DNA from 3 places in the Streptomyces sp. YGL11-2 genome. Region 3 is predicted to be linked to each of the others. Evidence: riboswitches for the same ligand, from Rfam matches in the RefSeq annotation. Region 3 holds a riboswitch; each other region holds the start of a gene.
What was found. A riboswitch is a leader RNA that binds a small molecule or an ion and turns the genes downstream of it on or off. The one in region 3 is predicted to bind cobalamin.
Positions count from the first base shown of each region.

Region 1: it holds a riboswitch for cobalamin, as region 3 does, so the genes downstream of both, metE (5-methyltetrahydropteroyltriglutamate--homocysteine S-methyltransferase) here and ACO1BR_RS04870 (ribonucleoside-diphosphate reductase subunit alpha) in region 3, are expected to answer to the same signal.
Region 2: it holds a riboswitch for cobalamin, as region 3 does, so the genes downstream of both, ACO1BR_RS21120 (HoxN/HupN/NixA family nickel/cobalt transporter) here and ACO1BR_RS04870 (ribonucleoside-diphosphate reductase subunit alpha) in region 3, are expected to answer to the same signal.

Region 1 is NZ_JBNHIN010000017.1:167,209-175,169, forward strand. Features, by position in the region: partial or broken gene ACO1BR_RS21135 (hypothetical protein) at 1-145, shown strand, start outside; partial or broken gene ACO1BR_RS21140 (3-hydroxybutyryl-CoA dehydrogenase) at 250-1,139, shown strand; cobalamin riboswitch at 1,308-1,527, shown strand; gene metE (5-methyltetrahydropteroyltriglutamate--homocysteine S-methyltransferase) at 1,719-4,037, shown strand; gene argG (argininosuccinate synthase) at 4,199-5,644, shown strand; gene ACO1BR_RS21155 (winged helix DNA-binding domain-containing protein) at 5,790-6,992, opposite strand; gene ACO1BR_RS21160 (VOC family protein) at 6,989-7,384, opposite strand; gene ACO1BR_RS21165 (NADPH-dependent F420 reductase) at 7,387-7,961, opposite strand, start outside.
Region 2 is NZ_JBNHIN010000017.1:161,609-167,149, reverse strand. Features, by position in the region: partial or broken gene ACO1BR_RS21135 (hypothetical protein) at 1-192, opposite strand, end outside; partial or broken gene ACO1BR_RS21130 (short-chain fatty acyl-CoA regulator family protein) at 191-739, shown strand; gene ACO1BR_RS21125 (ArsR/SmtB family transcription factor) at 832-1,206, opposite strand; cobalamin riboswitch at 1,290-1,499, shown strand; gene ACO1BR_RS21120 (HoxN/HupN/NixA family nickel/cobalt transporter) at 1,531-2,658, shown strand; partial or broken gene ACO1BR_RS21115 (transposase) at 3,179-3,365, opposite strand; gene ACO1BR_RS21110 (protein kinase domain-containing protein) at 3,461-5,146, opposite strand; gene ACO1BR_RS21105 (hypothetical protein) at 5,309-5,541, opposite strand, start outside.
Region 3 is NZ_JBNHIN010000003.1:51,337-59,297, forward strand. Features, by position in the region: gene ACO1BR_RS04860 (transglycosylase domain-containing protein) at 1-1,477, opposite strand, end outside; gene ACO1BR_RS04865 (ribonucleotide-diphosphate reductase subunit beta) at 1,607-2,635, opposite strand; gene ACO1BR_RS04870 (ribonucleoside-diphosphate reductase subunit alpha) at 2,626-5,055, opposite strand; cobalamin riboswitch at 5,217-5,367, opposite strand; gene ACO1BR_RS04875 (GNAT family N-acetyltransferase) at 5,471-5,971, opposite strand; gene mctP (monocarboxylate uptake permease MctP) at 6,131-7,738, opposite strand; gene ACO1BR_RS04885 (DUF3311 domain-containing protein) at 7,816-7,961, opposite strand, start outside.

The DNA of each region.
Region 1 (7,961 bases), on a different contig from region 3:
GAGCAAGGAGCCGGCCGCCCACGCGGCGGCGCTGGCCACGGTCCGGCTGGACAAGGAACGTGAGGCGGAGGACGGCTTCGACGGTTCCCGGGTCGCCCACCCCGGCCTCGTTCCCCTGTGCCGCGAGGTGTTCGACGGCGTCCTCGTGCTCGCGCTCTTCGAACGGAACGCGCTGGACCGCGAGTTGCCGCCCTTCTTCACACCGGACGCCTACGCCACCCACCTCGTGCGCGGTACGGAGCCCCGGTCATGAACAGGGACATCCGGCGCGTCGGGGTGGTCGGCGGCGGTCAGATGGGGGCGGGTATCGCCGAGGTGTGCGCGCGGGCCGGGCTGGACACCGTGGTCTGTGAGGCCGATGCCGCGGCCGCCCGCGCCGCGCGGGAGCGCGTGACCGCCTCCCTGGACCACGCCGTGCGACGGGGAAGCTGGAGCCGACCGCGGCGCAGGAAGCCCTCGCGCGCCTGGTCTTCACCGGCAGTCTGGAGGACCTCGCCGACCGGCGGTTCGTCATCGAGGCCGTCGTGGAGAACGCGGACGCCAAGACCGAGGTGTTCGCCGCGCTCGACAAGATCGTCGAGGATCCGGCGGCCGTCCTGGCGACCAACACGTCCTCCCTCCCCGTGATGCGCCTCGGCATGGCCACGCGCCGCGCCGACCGGGTCGTGGGGCTGCACTTCTTCAACCCGGTCCCGGTGCTGCCGCTGGTGGAGATCGTGACCTCCCTGCACACGGCCCCGGAGACGGTCGCCGTCGTGACGGACTTCGTATCCCGCGTCCTCGGCAAGACGGTCGTCCACTCCCGGGACCGGGCGGGCTTCGTCGTCAACGCGCTGCTCGTCCCGTACCTGCTGGCGGCGATCCGCATGGCGGAGTCGGGCTTCGCCACCGCGGCCGACGTCGACACCGCCATGGAGCTGGGCTGCGCCCACCCCATGGGTCCGCTCAGGCTCGCCGACCTGATCGGGCTGGACACCGTCGCCTCGATCGCCGAGTCCCTCTACGACGAGTTCAGGGAACCCCTCTACGCCCCTCCCCCGCTGCTCCAACGGATGGTGGAGGCGGGGCTGTTGGGCCGCAAGACCGGTCGGGGGTTCCACGTGTACGGCCGGGACCGAGCGACCCGGCAGCCGGACTGAGGGGTCCGGACACACCGCCGGCGGAGGGACCGGCGGCGGCTCACAAGGAGGGCGGGGGGCGGCCGTGCGGCGTCTCCCGCCCTCGGCCCGCTGCACGCACCTCGGCCGCGTGTCCCACCTCACCCTCCGCATGACGGATACGGCCCCCGACATCGCCGGACGGCCCGTAAGCTGATCACTGCAGCTGGTTCGCCCCGTCCGCCAGGCGGGATGCGTCGCAAGAGGGAACCCGGTGGGAATCCGGGACTGCCCCGCAGCGGTGAGCGGGAACGACCGCCGTCATACGCACTGGGTCCGGCGAAACGGGCCTGGGAAGCGACGGCCAGTAGGTGTCCTCGATGAGGGCGTGCCCGCGAGTCCGAAGACCTGCCACCTGCCCGTGTGCGAACCACTCGCGCACGGACATCCCGGTGACCTCGTGGGCGGGTTGAGGGCACCCCCGGACGTAGTCCGGGGGAGTACACACCAGGCGGATGCTCGCGCCGTGTCGCGCGAAGCCGTACCGCCCGGTCCGTGTCCCCTTCGCGCCTTCGTCTCCTCGCCGGGATCTCAGGGATGCATCTCGCGAAGGAGATTTCCATGACCACCCAGTCCGCGTCCGCGGAAGCACGGGCCACCGTGTACGGCTACCCGCGCCATGGCCCACGCCGGGAGCTGAAGAAGGCGATCGAGGGCTACTGGAAGGGCCATGTCACCGCCGACGCCCTCCGTGCCACCGCCGCCCAACTGCGCCGCGCCACCTGGCGGCAGCTGGCCGGGGCCGGCCTCGACGAGGTCCCGACGGGCGACTTCTCGTACTACGACCACGTGCTGGACACCACCGTCATGGTCGGCGCGATCCCCGAGCGCCACCGGGCCGCCGTCGCGGCCGACCCCCTCGACGGCTACTTCGCCATGGCGCGGGGCACACAGGACGTCGCGCCCCTGGAGATGACCAAGTGGTTCGACACCAACTACCACTATTTGGTACCCGAGTTGGGCCCTGACACGGTCTTCGCGGCCGACTCCACCCAGCAGGTCGCCGAGCTGACGGAAGCCCTGACGCTGGGGCTGCCGGCCCGGCCCGTCCTGGTCGGCCCCGTCACCTACCTGCTGCTGGCCAAGCCCGCGCCCGGCGTCGCCGCCGGCTTCGACCCGCTCACGCTCCTGGACCGCCTGCTGCCGGTGTACGCCGAGGTCCTCGCCGACCTGCGGGCCGCCGGCGCCACGTGGGTGCAACTGGACGAGCCCGCCCTCGTCCAGGACCGCACCCGGGCCGAACTCGGCGCCGCCTCCCGCGCCTACCGCGCGCTCGGCGCCCTCACCGACCGGCCCCAGCTGCTCATCGCCTCCTACTTCGACCGCCTGGGCGACGCCCTGCCCGTCCTGGCCGAAGCCCCGGTCGAGGGGCTCGCGCTGGACTTCACCCAAGCCGGCGCCGCCAACCTGGACGCCCTCGCGGCCGTCGGCGGACTGCCGGGCAAGCGACTGGTCGCCGGTGTCGTCGACGGCCGCAACATCTGGGTCAACGACCTGGAGAAGTCCCTCGCCACGCTCGGCACCCTCCTCGGGCTGGCCGAGCGCGTCGATGTGTCGGCCTCCTGCTCGCTGCTGCACGTCCCCCTCGACGCGGCGGCCGAGCGGGACATCGATCCGCAGATCCTGCGCTGGCTCGCCTTCGCCCGGCAGAAGACGGCCGAGGTCGTCACGCTCGCCAGGGGCCTGACCCACGGCGCCGGCGCCATCGTGGCCGAACTGGCAGCGGCCCGGGCCGACCTGGCATCCCGGGCCGGCTCCGCCGTCACCCACGACCCGGCCGTCCGCGCCCGCACCGGCGCGGTCACCGAAGCCGACGCCCGCCGCTCCCAGCCCTACACCGCACGGGCCGCCGCCCAGCGCGCCCACCTCGGTCTGCCGCTGCTGCCGACGACGACCATCGGCTCCTTCCCGCAGACCGGCGAACTGCGCACCGCGCGGGCCGACCTGCGCGCGGGCCGGATCGACACGGCCGGGTACGAGGAGCGGATCAGGGCCGAGATCCAGGAGGTGCTCGCCTTCCAGGAGAAGGCCGGTCTGGACGTGCTCGTCCACGGCGAGCCCGAACGCAGCGACATGGTCCAGTACTTCGCCGAGCGGCTCACCGGGTACCTGGCCACCCGGCACGGCTGGGTGCAGTCCTACGGCACGCGCTATGTCCGCCCGCCGATCCTGGCCGGCGACGTCTCCCGCCCCGAGCCGATGACCGTGCGCTGGACGACCTACGCCCAGTCCCTCACCGACCGCCCGGTCAAGGGCATGCTGACCGGTCCGGTGACCATGCTCGCCTGGTCCTTCGTCCGCGACGACCAGCCCCTCGGCGACACCGCCCGGCAGGTCGCCCTCGCGCTGCGCGACGAGGTCGCCGACCTGGAGGCGGCCGGCACGTCCGTCATCCAGGTCGACGAGCCGGCCCTGCGCGAGACGCTGCCGCTGCGCGCCACCGACCGCCCCGCGTACCTGTCCTGGGCAACGGAGGCGTTCCGGATCACCACCGGCGGCGTCCGGCCGGGCACCCAGATCCACACCCACATGTGCTACGCCGAGTTCGGCGACATCGTCCAGGCCATCGACGACCTCGACGCCGACGTCATCAGCCTCGAAGCCGCCCGCTCCCATATGCAGGTGGCCCGCGAACTGGCCGCCCACGGCTATCCGCGCGAGGCCGGGCCGGGCGTGTACGACATCCACTCACCGCGGGTACCGAGCACGCAGGAGGCGGCCGAACTGCTGCGCACCGGTCTGCGGGCCATCCCCGCCGACCGCCTGTGGGTCAACCCCGACTGCGGTCTGAAGACCCGCGGCTGGCCCGAGACCCGCGCCGCGCTGGAAAACCTGGTCGCCGCGGCCCGCACCGTCCGCGGCGAGCTGCCCGCGTCCTGACCGGCAGGCCCCCGAGGGGCCGGGGCGCCGACCGCCCCGGCCCCTACGCCGGCCCCTACTTCGCCCGCAACGGACCCGGCGGGGCGGACCCGACGGATACCACCCCGCTCGCGACACCGAACCCCATTGCATAGTCATGTGGAATCGTGCATACTCTTCCCATGTCAAAGGTCCTCACCTCCCTTCCCGCCGGCGAGCGCGTCGGCATCGCCTTCTCGGGCGGCCTCGACACCTCCGTCGCGGTCGCGTGGATGCGCGACAAGGGCGCCATCCCGTGCACCTACACCGCCGACATCGGCCAGTACGACGAGCCCGACATCGCCTCGGTGCCCGGCCGCGCGAAGACCTACGGCGCCGAGATCGCGCGCCTGGTCGACTGCCGTGCGGCGCTGGTCGAGGAGGGCCTGGCCGCGCTCACCTGCGGGGCGTTCCACATCCGCTCGGGCGGGCGTGCCTACTTCAACACCACGCCGCTCGGCCGCGCCGTCACGGGCACTCTCCTGGTCCGGGCGATGCTTGAGGACGACGTCCAGATCTGGGGCGACGGTTCGACCTTCAAGGGCAACGACATCGAGCGGTTCTACCGCTACGGCCTGCTCGCCAATCCGCAGCTGCGGATCTACAAGCCCTGGCTGGACGCGGACTTCGTGACCGAGCTCGGTGGCCGCAAGGAAATGTCGGAGTGGCTGCTCGCCCACGACCTGCCCTACCGCGACAGCACGGAGAAGGCGTACTCCACCGACGCCAACATCTGGGGCGCCACCCACGAGGCCAAGACCCTGGAGCACCTGGACAACGGTGTGGAGACCGTGGAGCCGATCATGGGCGTGCGGTTCTGGGACCCCGAGGTCGAGATCCTCACCGAGGACGTCACCATCGGCTTCGACCAGGGCCGTCCGGTGACGATCAACGGCAAGGAGTTCGGCTCCCCCGTCGACCTGGTGATGGAGGCCAACGCCGTCGGCGGGCGGCACGGCATGGGCATGTCGGACCAGATCGAGAACCGGATCATCGAGGCCAAGAGCCGCGGCATCTACGAGGCGCCCGGGATGGCCCTGCTGCACGCTGCGTACGAGCGGCTGGTCAACGCGATCCACAACGAGGACACCCTCGCCCAGTACCACAACGAGGGCCGGCGCCTGGGCCGGCTGATGTACGAGGGCCGCTGGCTGGACCCGCAGGCGCTGATGGTGCGCGAGTCGCTGCAGCGCTGGGTCGGCGCGGCCGTCACCGGCGAGGTGACGCTGCGGCTGCGGCGCGGTGAGGACTACTCGGTCCTCGACACCACGGGCCCGGCGTTCAGCTACCACCCGGACAAGCTGTCCATGGAGCGCACCGAGGACTCGGCGTTCGGCCCGGTGGACCGGATCGGCCAGCTCACCATGCGCAACCTCGACATCGCCGACTCGCGCGCCAAGCTGGAGCAGTACGCCGGGCTCGGCCTGATCGGCACCGCGAACCCCGCCATCGGTGCCGCCCAGGCGGCGGCGACCGGGCTGATCGGCAGCATGCCGGAGGGCGGCGCCGAGGCCATCGCCTCCCGCGGCGAGGGCTCCGCCGACGAGGAGATGCTGGACCGCGCCGCGATGGAGTTCGGCACGGACTGACCCACCCCGTCGAGCTGAGGGCTCGGCACCCGGGGAGGGATGCACCACCGGAACAGGCCGGCTGGGCGCCGAGGGCGTCCGGCCGGCCTGTTCCGTGACAGCGGCCCAGTCGGAACCGCCGCGGTCGGAACGGCCTGAGCCGCGGTCAGCGGTGGGTGGCGAGCCGGCGTTCGAGGGGGGTGCGGTAGCAGGGCGTGATGCGGGTGCCGTCGAGGAACGCGGTCAGACGGCTGATCTCCGACTCCACGGCTGCGCGGGCCTCGGTTCCGGGGTCGGTGAGGAGGTGGTGGTTGATGTGCCCGTCGGGGTGTTGGGCCCAGGCGCCGACCACCCGGCCGTGCCACCAGACGGTGGGGCCGATGTTGCCGTTGCGGTCGAAGAGGGCCTTGGTGTGGTCCGGGTCGAGGTACCAGTCGCGGTGCCGCCAGCCCATGGGCGTGGGGTCGAGGCCGGGCAGCAGGGCTGCCGCGGGCTCGGGCTCGGCGCGGGTGGTGTCGAGGTCTTCGGGCAAGAGGTAGCCGGTGCCTTCGTCGAGGTCGACGGCCTGGGCACCGGTGGCGGCGAGGGCCTTGCGGGTGTCGGTGAGGTTCCAGCCGGTCCACCACTTCAGATCCTCCACGGTGACCGGGCCGAACGCGGAGAGGTAATGACGGGCCAGTGCGGTCTTCGCCTGGGCAGCGGGTATCTGCGGCAGGGGGCGGGCCGGCGCCCAGTGGAACTGCGCGGACGTCCACGAGCCGGCCGGGCGGTCCCGGCGGATGCGTCCCTCGGCGGCGAGTGCGCCCAGAACCGGTGTGCCGGCACGCTGCCGGGACTCGTAGGGTTTGCCGGGGAAGGTGACGATCCGCTCCCTCAATTCCGGTACGTCGGCGGCGAGTTGAGCGGCGGTGGCCCGCCCCCGGGCCGTGATCGCCGCCAGAGCGGCTCGCTCCACCGCCTGGTAGCGGGGTGCGTCCCAGCCGAGCGCCTGGCGCAGGTGCGTGAGGGTCTCGGCACGGTGCCGCTGCGGGTCGCGTACGGTCGCCGACCGTACGGCCGGGGCCAGGCGGGCCGGGACGACGAACATGGTGCGGCGCATGCACCGTATGCGCTCCAGCGCCGGGGCACCGTTGGGGACGTCGTAGAGGGAGTGGTCGATGGCGGCGGCGGTCGGGGCGTGTATGCGGGCCGCCGCGGCGAGGAAGACGGTGGCGGGGTCGGTGGCGTGCAGGCCGACCAGGGCCAGCGCCACCGCCTCGGCCGACCTCTCGCGCACGGACGGCGCGAGAAGGTGACGGCGTACGAGGCGGGCGCGGCGCTGGGCGGCGGTGACACGGGGCAGGACGGTCCCGGCGTGATGCGGTGTCACTGGGTGCCGTGGATGCAGAAGGGCTGGCCGGAGGGGTCCAGCAGGACGGTCCAGTAACGGCCACCGGGCTGGTGGTCGGGCTTGGTGGCGCCCATCTCCAGCAGCCGCTGCTCCGCCGCCGCGACGTCGGGGAAGGAGAGGTCCATGTGGAAGGGCAGTTGTTCCTCGGGCCAGGTGGGCGCGGTGAAGGACTCGGACGTGTAGAAGAGGTACATCGCGCCGTTCACGAAGAAGGCGTGGGCGGCCTCGTTGCCCTGCTCGTCGGGGTAGGTCCGGGTCACCGTGGTGCCCAGGGCGGTGGCGTAGAAGTCGGCCAGCGCCCGCCCGTCGCGGGCCCATATCGCCTGACAGACGATCCTGCCGTTCAGGGGCGCGTCGTTCTTCGTGGTCATGGTCAGCGCACGACCTTGACGCCGAAGTGGGTGCCGAAGCCGAGGGCGATGCCGATGGCGCCGTGCATGTGGGCGTACATCTCCATGCCGCGGGCGGCGACCAGCGGACCGAGGTCGAGGACGTCGGTCCAGCCGTAAGCCTTCAGCAGGTCGGTGACCTGCTGCTTGGCGTTGGTGTCCTCGCCCGCGACGAACATCGTGTGGTCGCCGCCGCCGATGGCCTGCGGGTCGACGACGGTGGCCTGCTCCTGGGTGACGAACGCCTTGACGATCTTCGTCTGCGGCAAAGCGCGCTGGATCTGCTCGCCCAGGCTGTCACTGTCGCAGGGGTCGAGGACCGGGTTGACGCCCCACGGGGTCGGCCAGGGGCGCTCGATGTCCGGGTTGTAGATGTACGGCACGGCGTAGTCGACCAGGGTCTTGCCGGCGAGCCGGTCGGCGATGGCGGACAGGGCCGCCACGGCGTTGTGGCCGTCGATGCCGTTGATCACCAGGCCGTCGGCGGCGGCCGCGGCGTCGCCGAAGGTGTGCAGTTCGACGCCCGGGTGGTCCGCGAGGAACTGCTTGAAGGGCGGGT
Region 2 (5,541 bases), on a different contig from region 3:
GTCGACCGTCATACGGCGGTTCGGCGGTCCGGTGATCTCGACACGACGGTCGGTCAGACCGGGCGCGGGCGGGGCGACGCGCCAGGACGGATCGGCACGCACGGCCGAGGTGACCGGCGGGAAGTCGAGCGGGGAGCCGCCGGCCAGGCGCATGGCCTGGCGACGGCGTTCGGTCAGCAGGTCCTGCCGGCGCCTCACCGACCGCTACGGCCTCGGCTACGAGACCGTCTGCCACCGCCTGAGCACTCTCCAGCGCCCCCGTCTGCGCGGCGTGCCGTTCTCCTTCGTCCGCGTCGACCGGGCCGGCAGCATGTCCAAACGGCAGTCCGCGACCGGTTTCCACTTCTCGCGGGCGGGTGGCACCTGCCCGCTCTGGAACGTCTACGAGGCGTTCACCGCCCCCGGCCGCATCCACGTCCAGATCGCCGAAATGCCCGACGGGCAGCGCTATTTGTGGACGGCCCGCGCGCTCACCCGGCAGCGTGGCGGCTGGGGCGAACCCGGCAAGACCTTCGCCATCGGGCTGGGCTGCGAGATCCGCCATGCCGCACGCCTCGTGTACTCCGACGGCCTTGACCTCCGCAACACCTCCGCCGCCACCCCCATCGGCATGGGCTGCCGCGTCTGCGAACGCCTCGACTGCCCCCAGCGCGCAGTGCCGCCCCTCGGGCGCGCCCTGCGGATCGATCAGAACGCCAGCACGTTCGTGCCGTACCCGGTGAACGATCCGACGGCCTGACGGAGGCCGAGGCGCGAAGGGATGACCGTTCCCCTCGTGTCCCGTTGACACGGCCTGATGCGGCGGCGGAATCGCGGGCGGAGCCGGCTTCGTCAGGCGGGTGGGGGCGCCGTGGCGGGCGTGGTCATCGCATCGAGGAGGCGTGCGATCTCGGGGTCGCACAGGCTGTACCGGACGATGCGGCCGTCCTTGGCGGCGTGGACCGCGCCCGATGCGCGGAGCAGCCGCAGTGCCTGGGAGACCGCGGTGTCCCGGATGCCGGTGGCGAGCGCCAGGTCGGAGACCGCGATGGGGCCGGCCCGGTGCACGGCGAGGAGCAGCGAGAGGCGGCCGGGGTCCGCGAGCAGAGCGAAGCGCTCGGCCCAGGTGCCTACCTGGCCGCGGTCGCCGATGCCTTCGATGGCATCGCACACGGTGTGGTGGTCAATGGCGCGTTGATGTGCGCGGTCCGATGGAACCAAGTGCATGCGCCCCATTCTTGCCGCACTTCACCCTGGTAACCAAGACACCTGCGTATCTGTGCAGGCTTGTAGCCACGGTGGCCGAACCTCTACGGTGGTCCCGCCGTGGTGCTCGGGAAGACCGGTGACAGCCCTGACAAGGGCTGGAGTCCGGAGCGGCCCTCGCCACTGTGATCGGGGAGTCGACGTACCTCCGCCGGAAGGCGGACGCCACTGGGGACCTTCGGGTTCCTGGGAAGGCCGGGTACGCCGGCGTTCGACCCGTCAGCCAGGAGACCGGCCACGGCACCGTACGTCCCCGTCCACGAGGTGCTGGAGAGGCTCCCTGAGATGACCCTGTCTGAAAACTCCGCCATGTCCACCGCAGACGCGGTGATTCCGGCCACACCGCTGATGCGCTGGGAACGCAGGGACTGGATACGCACCGGCGGACTCCTGGCGGCGATAGCCGCGCTGCACGTCGTCGCCTTCGCGATCCTGGTGATGCTGGTCGCACCGCACCACTACACCGTCGGCAAGCAGGTCTTCGGCCTCGGCCTGGGCGTCACGGCCTACACCCTCGGCATGCGGCACGCCTTCGACGCCGACCACATCGCGGCCATCGACAACACCACCCGCAAGCTGATGGCCGACGGCAAGCGTCCCCTCTCGGTGGGATTCTGGTTCGCCCTGGGGCACTCCTCCATCGTGCTTCTGCTCGCCGGAGGCATCGCCGCCGGAGCGCATGTCGTCACCACCTTGACCGACGACAACTCCAGTGCCCGACAGACCCTCGGCCTGGTCGGTACCAGCGTCTCCGGCGGCTTCCTCTATCTGATCGCCGCCCTCAACCTGCTCTCCCTGGCCGGCATCTACCGGGTCTTCAAGGCGATGCGGGCAGGCGAGTTCGACGAGCACGAACTGGAGAAGCACCTGGACTCCCGCGGCTTCATGAACCGCATCCTGGGCCGGCTCACCAAGTCCATCACCCGCCCCGGCCAGATGTTCCCGCTCGGCTTCCTCTTCGGAATCGGCTTCGACACCGCCACCGAGGTCACCTTGATGGTGATGGCGGGCTCAGGCGCCGCCGCCGGGCTGCCCTGGTACGCGATCCTGTGCCTGCCGCTGCTGTTCGCCGCGGGCATGAGCCTGTTCGACACCCTCGACGGCACCTTCATGAACTTCGCCTACCACTGGGCGTTCTCCAACCCGGTGCGCAAGGTCTACTACAACCTCACCATCACCGGCCTGTCCATCGCGGTCGCCTTCCTCATCGGCACCATCGAACTGGTCGGTGTCCTCCACGAGCAACTCGGCCTCAACGACGCCGTCACCAACTGGATCTCCGGCATCGACCTGAACAACGTGGGCTTCATCATCGTCGGCCTGTTCGTGGCGGTCTGGGCCTGCGCACTGGCCTACTGGCGGTTGGCCAAGGTCGAACACCGCTGGAAGCCCAAGGCCGCGGAACCGAACTGATGCATCGGCCGGTCGCTCGGCAGCCTCGGTCCGCCGACGGGCCGGGGCTCGTCGCCGAGCGTCACACCTCCCCGCCACGCTCCTCCCGGGTACGCGGGGGCCGGCGGGGCGCAGGTGATCTTCAGGCGTCGGGTGGTAACGACCGTCCAGAAGCGTCCATCAGATCCAGGCCAGGCGCTCAAAGCCAGGTCAGAACTTCGTGTCCGGGGGAGTCCACCCGGTTGTTGCGACCTGTGTGAGAGCGCGTGTGACGACGAAGTCCCCGCTGGAGTGCTCGACACCGTTGGCGAATCCGGGGGCGAGTGCGACGTCGGCCTTCGCGACCCGTTGTGGTCCTGAAGGCCGACGTTGTGTTGGGGGAGGATGTGATCAGTATGGACAGCGGGCGGTATCCGCTGTCACTCGCCCGGTGGATCTTGGTGGTGAACCCGCCGCGCGCGCGGCGCATCGCCTCGTCAGGCCGGTACCGGCCTGACGAGGCGATGCGCCGCGCGCGCGGCGCATCGCCTCGTCAGGCCGGTGCCGGCCTGGACAGCCCGAAGGATCCGCTCCCATGTGCCGTCCGCCGACCAACGCCGGTTGCGGTTGTGCACCGTCTGCCGTTTCCCGAACCGCGTGGGCAGGTCTCGCCACGGGGTGCCAGTCCGCCGGCGGAAGAGAATGCCGTTGATGACTGTGCGGTGACTCCGCCACCGCCCGCCCCGACCTGCTCGGATGCCGTACCGCCCCCGCCTCGTCGAGGGATTCGTCGCCCAAACCGGGCTCGACCTCCAACTGCCGTAGCCTCAGCCGTTGAAGATCTCTAGCAGCGGACCGGCTTGCCGCTCTGGCGGATGATGTTGTCGGCGGACATCCAGCCCGCATCCTTCGTCCCGGCGATGCGGGCGTAGATCCACTTGTGGCCATAGGAGTTCTCGACCGAGCAGTGGAACCACAGCTTCGTGCCGGACTTGGCCGAGGCCACGGAGGAGCAGTCCTTGTAGGGCCCCGTGAGGATTTTGTGGTCGCCGGACAGGTAGCCGTACGCTCCCGGCTTTGGGTCAAAGTGGTTCCAGCCGCTGCAGGTTGTCGGCGCCGAAGTGGGCTTGGCCGATGGAGAAGCGGATGTGCTCGGCTTAGCCCTCGGCTCGGTCGACGGAGACGCGGAGGGCAGGGAGTTCCCGCCGGCGACCGTTCCACCGCCGCTCGGTTGACTGTTGCCGGCCGGGGCGTTGCTTCCGGAGGCGGCCTGCGGCTCGTTACCGCTCGCCCCGCTGGTCAAGGCGTAGGTGACGCCGCCTCCCGCGACCACGACGAAGGCGGCCGCCGCCGCGATGAGGGTACGGCTTCGGCGCCGGCCGCTGTTGGCCGTGGTGGGGCCGGCGCCGGGAGCGTGACCGGCGGTCGGTACGCCGGGCTGTGGAAGCGTGGGCGGCAGGCCGGAGGGTGGGGAGCCAGTGGGCGGAGCCTGAGGGGAGGGGGGCTGGAACGTCGGTGCGGCGCTGAAGCCGGGCGGCGGTGTCGGGGCGGCGGCCTGGAGTGGTGTGGGGGCGGTGGTCCGGGGTGGGGCCGATGTCGCGGACTCCGTCGAAGTACGGGCGGGGGTGGGGGCCGCGAGGGGCACGGAGGTTGGCCGCGTGAGGTTCATCGTCCTGCCTGCGGCCGCTCGCTCCAGCATCTCGCGTGCCTGCTTGGCTGTGGGCCGGTCCTCCGGCGCCTTCGCCATCAAGGCCCGTAGCACCGGCGTCAGCGGCCCCGCGCGCCGGGGTTCCGGCAGGGGCTCGGTGATGATCGCCGACAGGGTGGACCACACGGACGGGCGGCGGAACGGTGCCGTGCCTTCCACAGCCGCGTACAGCGTCATGCCGAGCGACCAGATGTCCGACGCGGGGCTGGGCGCCGTGCCCTGCGCGCGCTCCGGCGGCAGATAGTCGAGGGAGCCGACGAGCTGACCGCTCTGGGTCAGCTTGGCCATCGCCTCGTCGTCGGGGGTTTCCATGGTGGCGATGCCGAAATCGGTGAGCACGACCCGTCCGCCGTGCTCCAGCAGCACGTTGCCCGGCTTGACGTCCCGGTGCAGTACGCCCACCCGGTGCGCGGCGTCAAGCGCGTCCGTCAGCTTGGCGCCGATCGCCGCCGCCTCGTGCGGCTCCAGCGGGCCACGCTCCGTCAGTACCTCGTCGAGCGATGGCCCGTCGACGAGTTCCATGACGATGACCGGCAGGCCCTGCTCCTCGGTGACGTCGTGCACGGTGACCACGCCGGTGTGCCGGATACGGGCGGCGGCCTGCGCCTCCCGCTGCATCCGGGCCCGCAGATCGCGCAGTTCGGGTGTGGAGGCGTCGGTGAAGGCCCGCAGGACCTTGACTGCGACCTCGCGGTTCAGCAGTTCGTCCGTTGCCCGGGCGACCACGCCCATGCCGCCGCGCCCGATCGTCGCGGTCACCCGGTACCGGCCTCCCAGGGCCTTGCCTATCAGCTCATCGCCGCCGGCTTCCCGCGCCGTCACCGCATGCCCCGTTCCCCTACCATTCGTCGCTGTTCGTCGTTCGCACCTGGCGCCCCAGAGTAGAGGCAGCTTCTCCTCGACCAACCAGTGGTCCGGTTGTGCTGGTGCTCGACCGGTGGGGCGGTGGGCTCCCGGGGATCCCCGGGAGCCCCCGGACCGGCCCTAGGCCCCCGACATGCTCCGATACGTCACGAACAGGAACCAGAGCACCGGAATCAGCGCACCGAGGACGGCAGGCCGTCGGTACAACGGCTTTCCGGGATCCAGTTGCGGTCCGGGCTGTCCGGGGATCGGTGCCGGGAGATTGCTCAGCTTGATCCGGGCGGCGAGGTTCCAGATCAGGGTGAAGGGGGTGAAGAAGAAGAGGGAGAACGGGCTCCACCAGCCCTGCCAGA
Region 3 (7,961 bases):
CGGCGTGCAGCCCGCCGTTGGCGAAGGTGGTGTACGCGCTGGCCAGCCGGATCGCGCTGGGTGCCGAGGTGCCCAGCGGGAAGGTCTGCTCCAGCTGCGCCAGGCTCTCCTTGCGCAGCCCGGCGCCCAGCGCCAGATCCCGGATCCGCTCCAGCCCGAGGCGCTGCCCGGCCTGCACGAACGGCGCGTTCTCGGCTCGCATCAGGGCGCCGCGCAGATCCCCGGACCGCTTCTCCACGGCCGCCGGGCGCGGCTGGTCGCCGAACTCCTCGGCGTCCTGCTGGAGGGACGCCGCGAGCACGAACGGCTTGAAGGCGGAGCCGGCCGGGACCGCGGAGGTGTCCGCGTTGTTGCTGAAGTGCCGGGTGGCGTCGGCGCCGCCGTACAGCGCGACGATCGCGCCGTCCTTGGGGCGTACCGAGGCCGCGCCGAATTCCGCGTAGGTGTCCTCGGGGCGTTTCTCCGGGTCGATGTTCCTGCCGCGGACGTCGTCGACCGCCTTTTCCAGGCGGCGGGTGCGCTCCTTGTCGAACGTGGTGCGGATGCGGTAGCCGCCGCGGGCCAGGTCCTTGTCGGTCAGCCCGGTGGCGCTCTTGACGAACTTGTTGGCGATATCGACGAGATAGCCGATCTGGCCGGCCTGGCTGGTGGGCTTGGCCACCGGGCGCGGCTCCGGGAATTCCTGGTACCTGGCCCGTTCTTCCTTGCTCATCTTCCCGGTGGCGACCAGCCGGTCGAGTATCCACTTCCAGCGTGCCACCGCCCGCTCGTGATTGGCCTTGCCCAGCCCCGGGTCGTACTGCTCGGCGCCCTTCAGCAGGGACGCCAGCAAGGCCCCCTGACTGGGGTTGAGGTCCTTGGCGTCGATGCCGTAGTACGCGTGCGCCGCCGCCTGTATGCCGTTCGAACCGCGGCCGAACCAGCTGGTGTTGAGATAGCCGCGCAGTATCTCCCGTTTGGACTTCTGGTTGTTGACCTTCAGCGCGATGATGAATTCCTTCACCTTGCGGGTGGCGGTCTGGTCCGGGGAGAGATAGGTGTTCTTCACATACTGCTGGGTGATCGTGGAGCCGCCCTGGGTGTCCCCGCCGGACAGCATGTTCACCACGGCGCGGCCGATACCGGTCAAGGAGACGCCGGAATCGCTGTAGAAGGTGGCGTTCTCGGCGGCTATCACCGCGTCCTGGACGTGTTCCGGCACTTTGTCGAGGGTGACGTTCTGCCGGTTGACCGCGCCCACGCTGACCATCTGGCTGCCGTCCGCCCAGTAGTAGACGGTGGCCTCCTTGTTGGCCAGCGCGTTCTCGTTGGGGATGTCGACCTTGGCGTAGACGACCGCGAACAGTCCGGCCAGGCAGGCGACTCCGAAGGTGCAGCAGCCCAGCCACAGCCGCCATGACGGCAGCCAGCGGCGCAGGCCCCGCTTCCCCTGGCGCGGATAGTCGAGGTACCGGCGACGTTTTTTCGTGCCCTCCATACTCGCGTAGATGCGGTGGAGGCGGCTCCGGTTGCCGGTCCGGCCACCCGCTAATCGAACGCTCACAATTGGCGGGTGGCCGGAACGCGCCGGTCGTCAGGGCGCGGAGAGGTGCGCGGACGCGTCCGGTCAGAACTCGTCGTCGAACGAGACCGAGCCCTCGACGGCGACCTGGTAGGCCGAGGCCCGCCGCTCGAAGAAGTTGGTCAGCTCCTGGACGTTCTGGAGTTCCATGAAGGAGAACGGGTTCTCCGAGCCGTAGACCGGCGGGAAGCCCAGCCGCTGCAGCCGCTGGTCGGCGACGCACTGCAGGTACTCGCGCATCGACTCGGTGTTCATCCCGGGCAGTCCGTCGCCGCACAGGTCCCGGCCGAACTGGAGCTCCGCCTCCACGGCCTCCTTGAGCATGTCGGTGACCTGCTGCCGGAGCGCGTCGTCGAAGAGGTCCGGCTCCTCCTCGCGGACCGTGTCCACCACCGAGAAGGCGAACTCCATGTGCATCGACTCGTCGCGGAAGACCCAGTTGGTGCCGGTGGCCAGCCCGTGCAGCAGACCGCGGGACCGGAACCAGTAGACGTACGCGAACGCGCCGTAGAAGAACAGCCCCTCGATGCAGGCGGCGAAGCAGATCAGGTTGAGCAGGAAGCGGCGGCGGTCGGCCTTGGTCTCCAGCCGATCCATCTGCTCGACGTGGTCCATCCACCGGAAGCAGAACTGCGCCTTCTCCCGGATGGACGGGATGTTCTCCACGGCCGCGAAGGCCGCGGCGCGGTCGTCCGGGTCGGGGAGGTAGGTGTCCAGCAGCGTCAGGTAGAACTGGACGTGCACCGCCTCCTCGAAGAGCTGACGGCTCAAGTAGAGCCGAGCCTCGGGGGAGTTGATGTGCTTGTAGAGGGTCAGCACCAGGTTGTTGGCGACGATCGAGTCACCGGTGGCGAAGAACGCGACCAGCCGGCCGATCATGTGCTGCTCGCCGGGGGACAGCTTGGCGAGGTCGGCGACGTCGGAGTGGAGGTCGACCTCCTCGACGGTCCAGGTGTTCTTGATCGCGTCCCGGTAGCGGTCGTAGAAGTCCGGGTACCGCATGGGGCGCAGGGTCAGTTCGAAGCCCGGGTCGAGCAGGTTCTTGTAGGTGGTCGGGGTGGACATTACTGGCATGCCTCGCAGGACTCGGGGTTTTCCAGGGAGCAGGCGACCGCCTCGGGGTCGGTCACCGGCAGTTGCGCGGGGACGGTCGCGGCGCGGGCGACCGTGACATTGGCGCCTGACGCCGCGCGGGCGATCCGGGTCGCCGGCCGCGAGCGCAGGTAGTAGGTCGTCTTGATGCCGCGCTTCCAGGCGTAGGCGTACATCGAGCTGAGCTTGCCGATGGTCGGCGACGCCATGAAGAGGTTCAGCGACTGGCTCTGGTCCAGATAGGGCGTACGGTCCGCGGCCATGTCGATCAGCGCGCGCTGCGGGATCTCCCACGCGGTGCGGTAGCGGTGCCGGACGTCCTCGGGGATCCGGCTCACGTCCTGTACGGAGCCGTTGGCGTCCCGCAGCGCGTCCCGGGTCCGCGCGTCCCACAGGCCCAGGGCCTTGAGCTCCTCGACCAGATACGTGTTGACCTGGAGGAACTCACCCGACAGCGTCTCGCGCTTGAAGAGGTTGGAGACCTGCGGCTCGATGCACTCGTACACACCGGCGATGGAGGCGATGGTGGCGGTCGGCGCGATCGCCAGCAGCAGGGAGTTGCGCATCCCGGTCGCGGCGACGCGGGTGCGCAGGGCGGCCCAGCGGTCCGCCCAGCGGGGCTCGGCGTTCGGGTAGTGGTCCGGGTGCAGCACACCGCGGGCCGTACGGGTCGCGGACCAGGCCGGGTGCGGGCCGTGCCGGTCGGCGAGGTCGGCGGACGCCTCGTAGGCGGCGAGCATGATCCGCTCGGAAATACGGGTCGACAGCTCCCGCGCCTCGGCGGAGTCGAACGGCAGCCGCAGCCGGAAGAAGACGTCCTGCAGACCCATCAGGCCCAGACCGACCGGGCGCCAGCGGGAGTTGGAGGCGGCGGCCTGCCCGGTCGGGTAGAAGTTGATGTCCACCACCCGGTCGAGGAAGGTGACGGCCGTACGGACGGTGGCGTCCAGCCGCTGCCAGTCCATCCGGCCGTCCTCGCCGAGATGCGCCGCGAGGTTGACCGACCCCAGGTTGCAGACCGCGGTCTCCCCGTCGTCGGTCACCTCCAGGATCTCCGTGCAGAGGTTGGAGGAGTGCACGACGTTGCCCGGCTCGGCGGTCTGGTTGGCGGTGCGGTTGGCGGCGTCCTTGAACGTCATCCAGCCGTTGCCGGTCTGCGCCAGCGTCCGCATCATGCGGGAGTACAGCACCCGGGCGGGGATCTGCTTGAGGGCCTTGCCCGCGGTCTCCGCCGCCCGGTACGCGGCGTCGAACTCCGCGCCCCACAGGTCGACCAGCTCCGGCACGTCGGCCGGCGAGAACAGCGACCAGTCGGCGTCCGCCTCGACCCGGCGCATGAACTCGTCGGGGATCCAGTGCGCGATGTTGAGGTTGTGGGTGCGCCGGGCCTCCTCGCCCGTGTTGTCGCGCAGCTCCAGGAACTCCTCGATGTCGGCGTGCCAGGTCTCCAGGTAGACGCAGGCCGCGCCCTTGCGCCGGCCGCCCTGATTGACCGCCGCCACCGAGGCGTCCAGGGTGCGCAGGAACGGCACGATGCCGTTGGAGTGCCCGTTGGTGCCGCGGATCAGTGAACCGCGGGCGCGGATGCGGGAGTACGAGAGGCCGATGCCGCCCGCGTGCTTGGAGAGCCGCGCCACCTGGTGGTAGCGGTCGTAGATCGAGTCCAGCTCGTCCAGCGGCGAGTCCAGCAGATAGCACGAGGACATCTGCGGGTGCCGCGTACCGGAGTTGAACAGCGTGGGGGAGGAGGGGAGGTAGGACAGCGTGCTGGTCAGCCGGTACAGCTCGGCGACGTCCGCGAGCGCCCGCGCCGAGTCGTCCTCGGCCAGGCCGCAGGCCACCCGCAGCAGGAAGTGCTGCGGGGTCTCGACGACCTGCCGGGTGGTGGGGTGGCGCAGCAGATAGCGCGAGTGCAGCGTCCGCAGCCCGAAGTACCCGAAACGGTCGTCGGCACCGTCCGCCAGGGCACCGTGCACCAGCGCGTCCAGCCGCTCGGCGTGCGTGCGCACGAACTCCGCGGTCCCGTCCGCGATCAGCCCCTCCCGGTGACCGGTCGCCACGGAGGCGGAGAAGGAGACCGCGCCCTGGCCGGCCGCCTCCTCGGCGATGGCGCGGGTGAGCAGCCGCGCGGCGAGCTTGGAGTACTGCGGCTCGTCGCCGATCAGACCCGCCGCGGCGTCGATCGCCAGCGACCGCAACTCGGCCTCGTCGGAGCCCGGGTGCCGCCCGCGCAGCGCGGCGGCGGCCACCTTGCCCGGGTCGGTCTCGGGCAGATCCGCGGTCAGCTCGGTCAGGGCGCGCAGCAGCGCGGTGCCCGGCCCGTCCGAGCCGGGGGGAGGCGTGGCCGCCGCGGGTTGCACGACCCCGGCGGCTGACGCGGGTTCCGTTGGCGCGATGGTCACGTGATGCTCTCCCTCACTCGGCGGGGGCCAGGAGAGCGGCGGCGCGACGGGCGCACGCGGGCAGGCGGCACCCCGTGACGGTCAGGGGCGCGCGGGCAGGCCGCACGGCGTCCATCGGCCCAACCCTCGGGGCCCGGACGTGTCGACGCCGCACCGATGGCGGTGCGGGCGTGCCGTCGGCAGGTCCTCGGACTCAGGGACGCACGACCGGGCCGTACGGAACGACCGGTGGTGCGCACGCATACCGTTGCGGGACAGTTCCGGATTCGCACCGGATTCCCCTGCGGCGACAGCGAGGACGAGCATACATCTTGTGCTGCTCCCCGCACGCACCCCCACATCTTGTGTCGCTGCCCATACCATCCCCATAGGTGTGCGAACGGCCGGACCGCGCTGCGCACCCCGGGAACGGCCCTCAGGGCAGCTCACGGGCGAACGCCCAGAGCGCGATTCCGGGTATCGGCTCCCAGTCCCGCTCCGCCACTCGCGCGAATCCCAGCCGCCGGTACAGCCGGTGAGCCGGGAGCAGATGCTGCTGGCTCGACAGCACCATCCCGCGCAGTCCCAACTCCCGCGCCCGCGCCAGACACGCCCGCACCAGCGCCTCCCCGACCCCGCGCCCGCGCCCCTCGCGCCCCACCGCCAGCATCCGGAACTCACCCTCCCCGGGCCCTGCCAGCTCCGCGTACGGACTCCCGTACGCGGCGAAGGTCACCGCCCCGAGCACCGCCCCGCCCGCCCCGGCAGCCACCAGCACCTCGGCCTGCTCCGCGCGGTGCGCCACGTCCCGCAGTTTCGCGGCGTACGGATCGTGCTCCCCGAAGGTCAGCAGCCCATCGGCCAGATACACCTTCGCCACCAGTTCCCCGACCGTCGCGAACTCCGTCTGTCGCACGGGCCTGATCGTGATGTCCATGGGGATCAGTGTGGCGGGAGCAACGAGGTTGCGGGGAGGGGGTATTGACGTCGGCCCCCGGCCGCTGAAGGACGGGACCCTCTGGCTGCGTGCCCCGCGTAGCGGAAGGCCGTCGCATTCCCGCGGGAACGCGACGGCCCTCCGCCGTGGTTGAGACCGTCAGTGCCCCGCCCCCGCCCCCGCCGTCGCCGGCGGCAGGTCGGCCGTGACGCCCTTGTCGCCGAGGTCGGCGGTGTAGTCGTCGGGGGAGGTCTCGTCGGTGCCCTCGGGGGCCTTGAAGGCCCGTAGGACGAACGTCAGGACGACCGCCACCACCACGTTCAGGGCGAAGGCGGTCAGGCCGATGTAGCCGATCTGGCCGATGCCGGGGATCTCCGCGCTGGAGCCGCCGAAGTGCTTCTGGGTCGGGCTGGCCACCCCGTACGCGGCGAGGGTGCCGTAGAGCATGCCGACCGCCCAGCCGGCCAGCAGGGCCCAGCGGTGGAACCACCGGGTGAAGAGGCCGCCCACCAGCGCCGGCATGGTCTGCAGGACCCAGATGCCGCCCAGCAGCTGGAAGTTGATCGCCACGGTCTTGTCCATCGTGAGGACGAAGACCAGCGCGCCGACCTTGACCAGGAGGGAGACCAGCTTGGCGACCTTGTGCTCCTGCTCGGGCGTGGCGCCGGGCCGCAGGAAGTCCTTGTAGACGTTGCGGGTGAAGAGGTTGGCGGCGGCGATCGACATGATCGCCGCGGGCACCAGCGCGCCGATGCCGATCGCGGCGAAGGCGACCCCGGCGAACCAGCTGGGGAACATGTCCGCGAAGAGCTGCGGGATCGCCAGCTGCGGGTTGCCCTTGATGTCCGTACCGGCCTTGACCGCCATGAAGCCGAGCAGCGCCAGCAGCCCCAGCATGAGTGAGTACAGGGGCAGGATCGTGGTGTTGCGGCGGATCACGTTGCGGCTGCGCGAGGACAGCGTCGCGGTGATCGAGTGCGGGTACATGAACAGCGCCAGCGCCGAGCCGAGCGCTAGAGTGGCGTACGCCCACTGGGCGTTGGGGCCGCTGGTCAGTTCACCGCGTGGCTTGCCGGTCGGTCCGGTATGGGCCAGAGCCTTGCCCGCCGCGTGGAAGATGGCGTCGAACCCGCCCAGTTTGACCGGGATGTAGACGATCGCCACCCCGATGACGAGGTAGATCAGCCCGTCCTTGACGAACGCGATCAGCGCGGGCGCCCGCAGGCCCGAGGAGTAGGTGTACGCGGCCAGCACGGCGAACGCGATCAGCAACGGCAGGTCCTTGACGAACCCGTTGGTGTGCTCCCCGCCGCCGACACCCATCACGTCCAGAACGGCCTGGATGCCGACCAGTTGGAGCGCGATGTACGGCATCGTGGCGAGGATGCCGGTGAGTGCCACGGCCAGCGACAGCCCCTTGGAGCCGAACCGCCCGCGCACGAAGTCCGAGGTGGTGACGTACCCGTGCTTGTGCGAGACCGACCACAGGCGGGGCAGGAAGGTGAAGATCAGCGGGTAGACCAGGATGGTGTACGGGACGGCGAAGAACCCGGACGCGCCCGCCGCGTAGATCGCCGCCGGGACGGCCACGAACGTGTACGCGGTGTAGAGGTCGCCGCCGAGCAGGAACCAGGTGATCCAGGTGCCGAAGCTGCGTCCGCCCAGGCCCCATTCGTCGAGGTTGGCGGACTGCTCGGCCTGTCGCCAGCGGGCGGCGAGGAAGCCCATGACCGTGACGGCCAGGAAGAAGAAGACGAAGACGGCCAGCGTGACGCCGTTGACGCCCTTGGTGGCGGCGGCGAGCTGCGCGCCGGCGAGGTCCGTGGAGGTGGTGGAGGCGAACGTCACTGGTCCGCACCGCCCTTGCGGGCGCGCTGCTCACGCTGGACGAGCTTGTAGGCGATCGTGGTGAGCGCGGTCGAGATCAGCACCCACGCCATCTGGTACCAGTAGAAGAACGGGATCCCGATGAGCGTCGGCTCGATCCTGG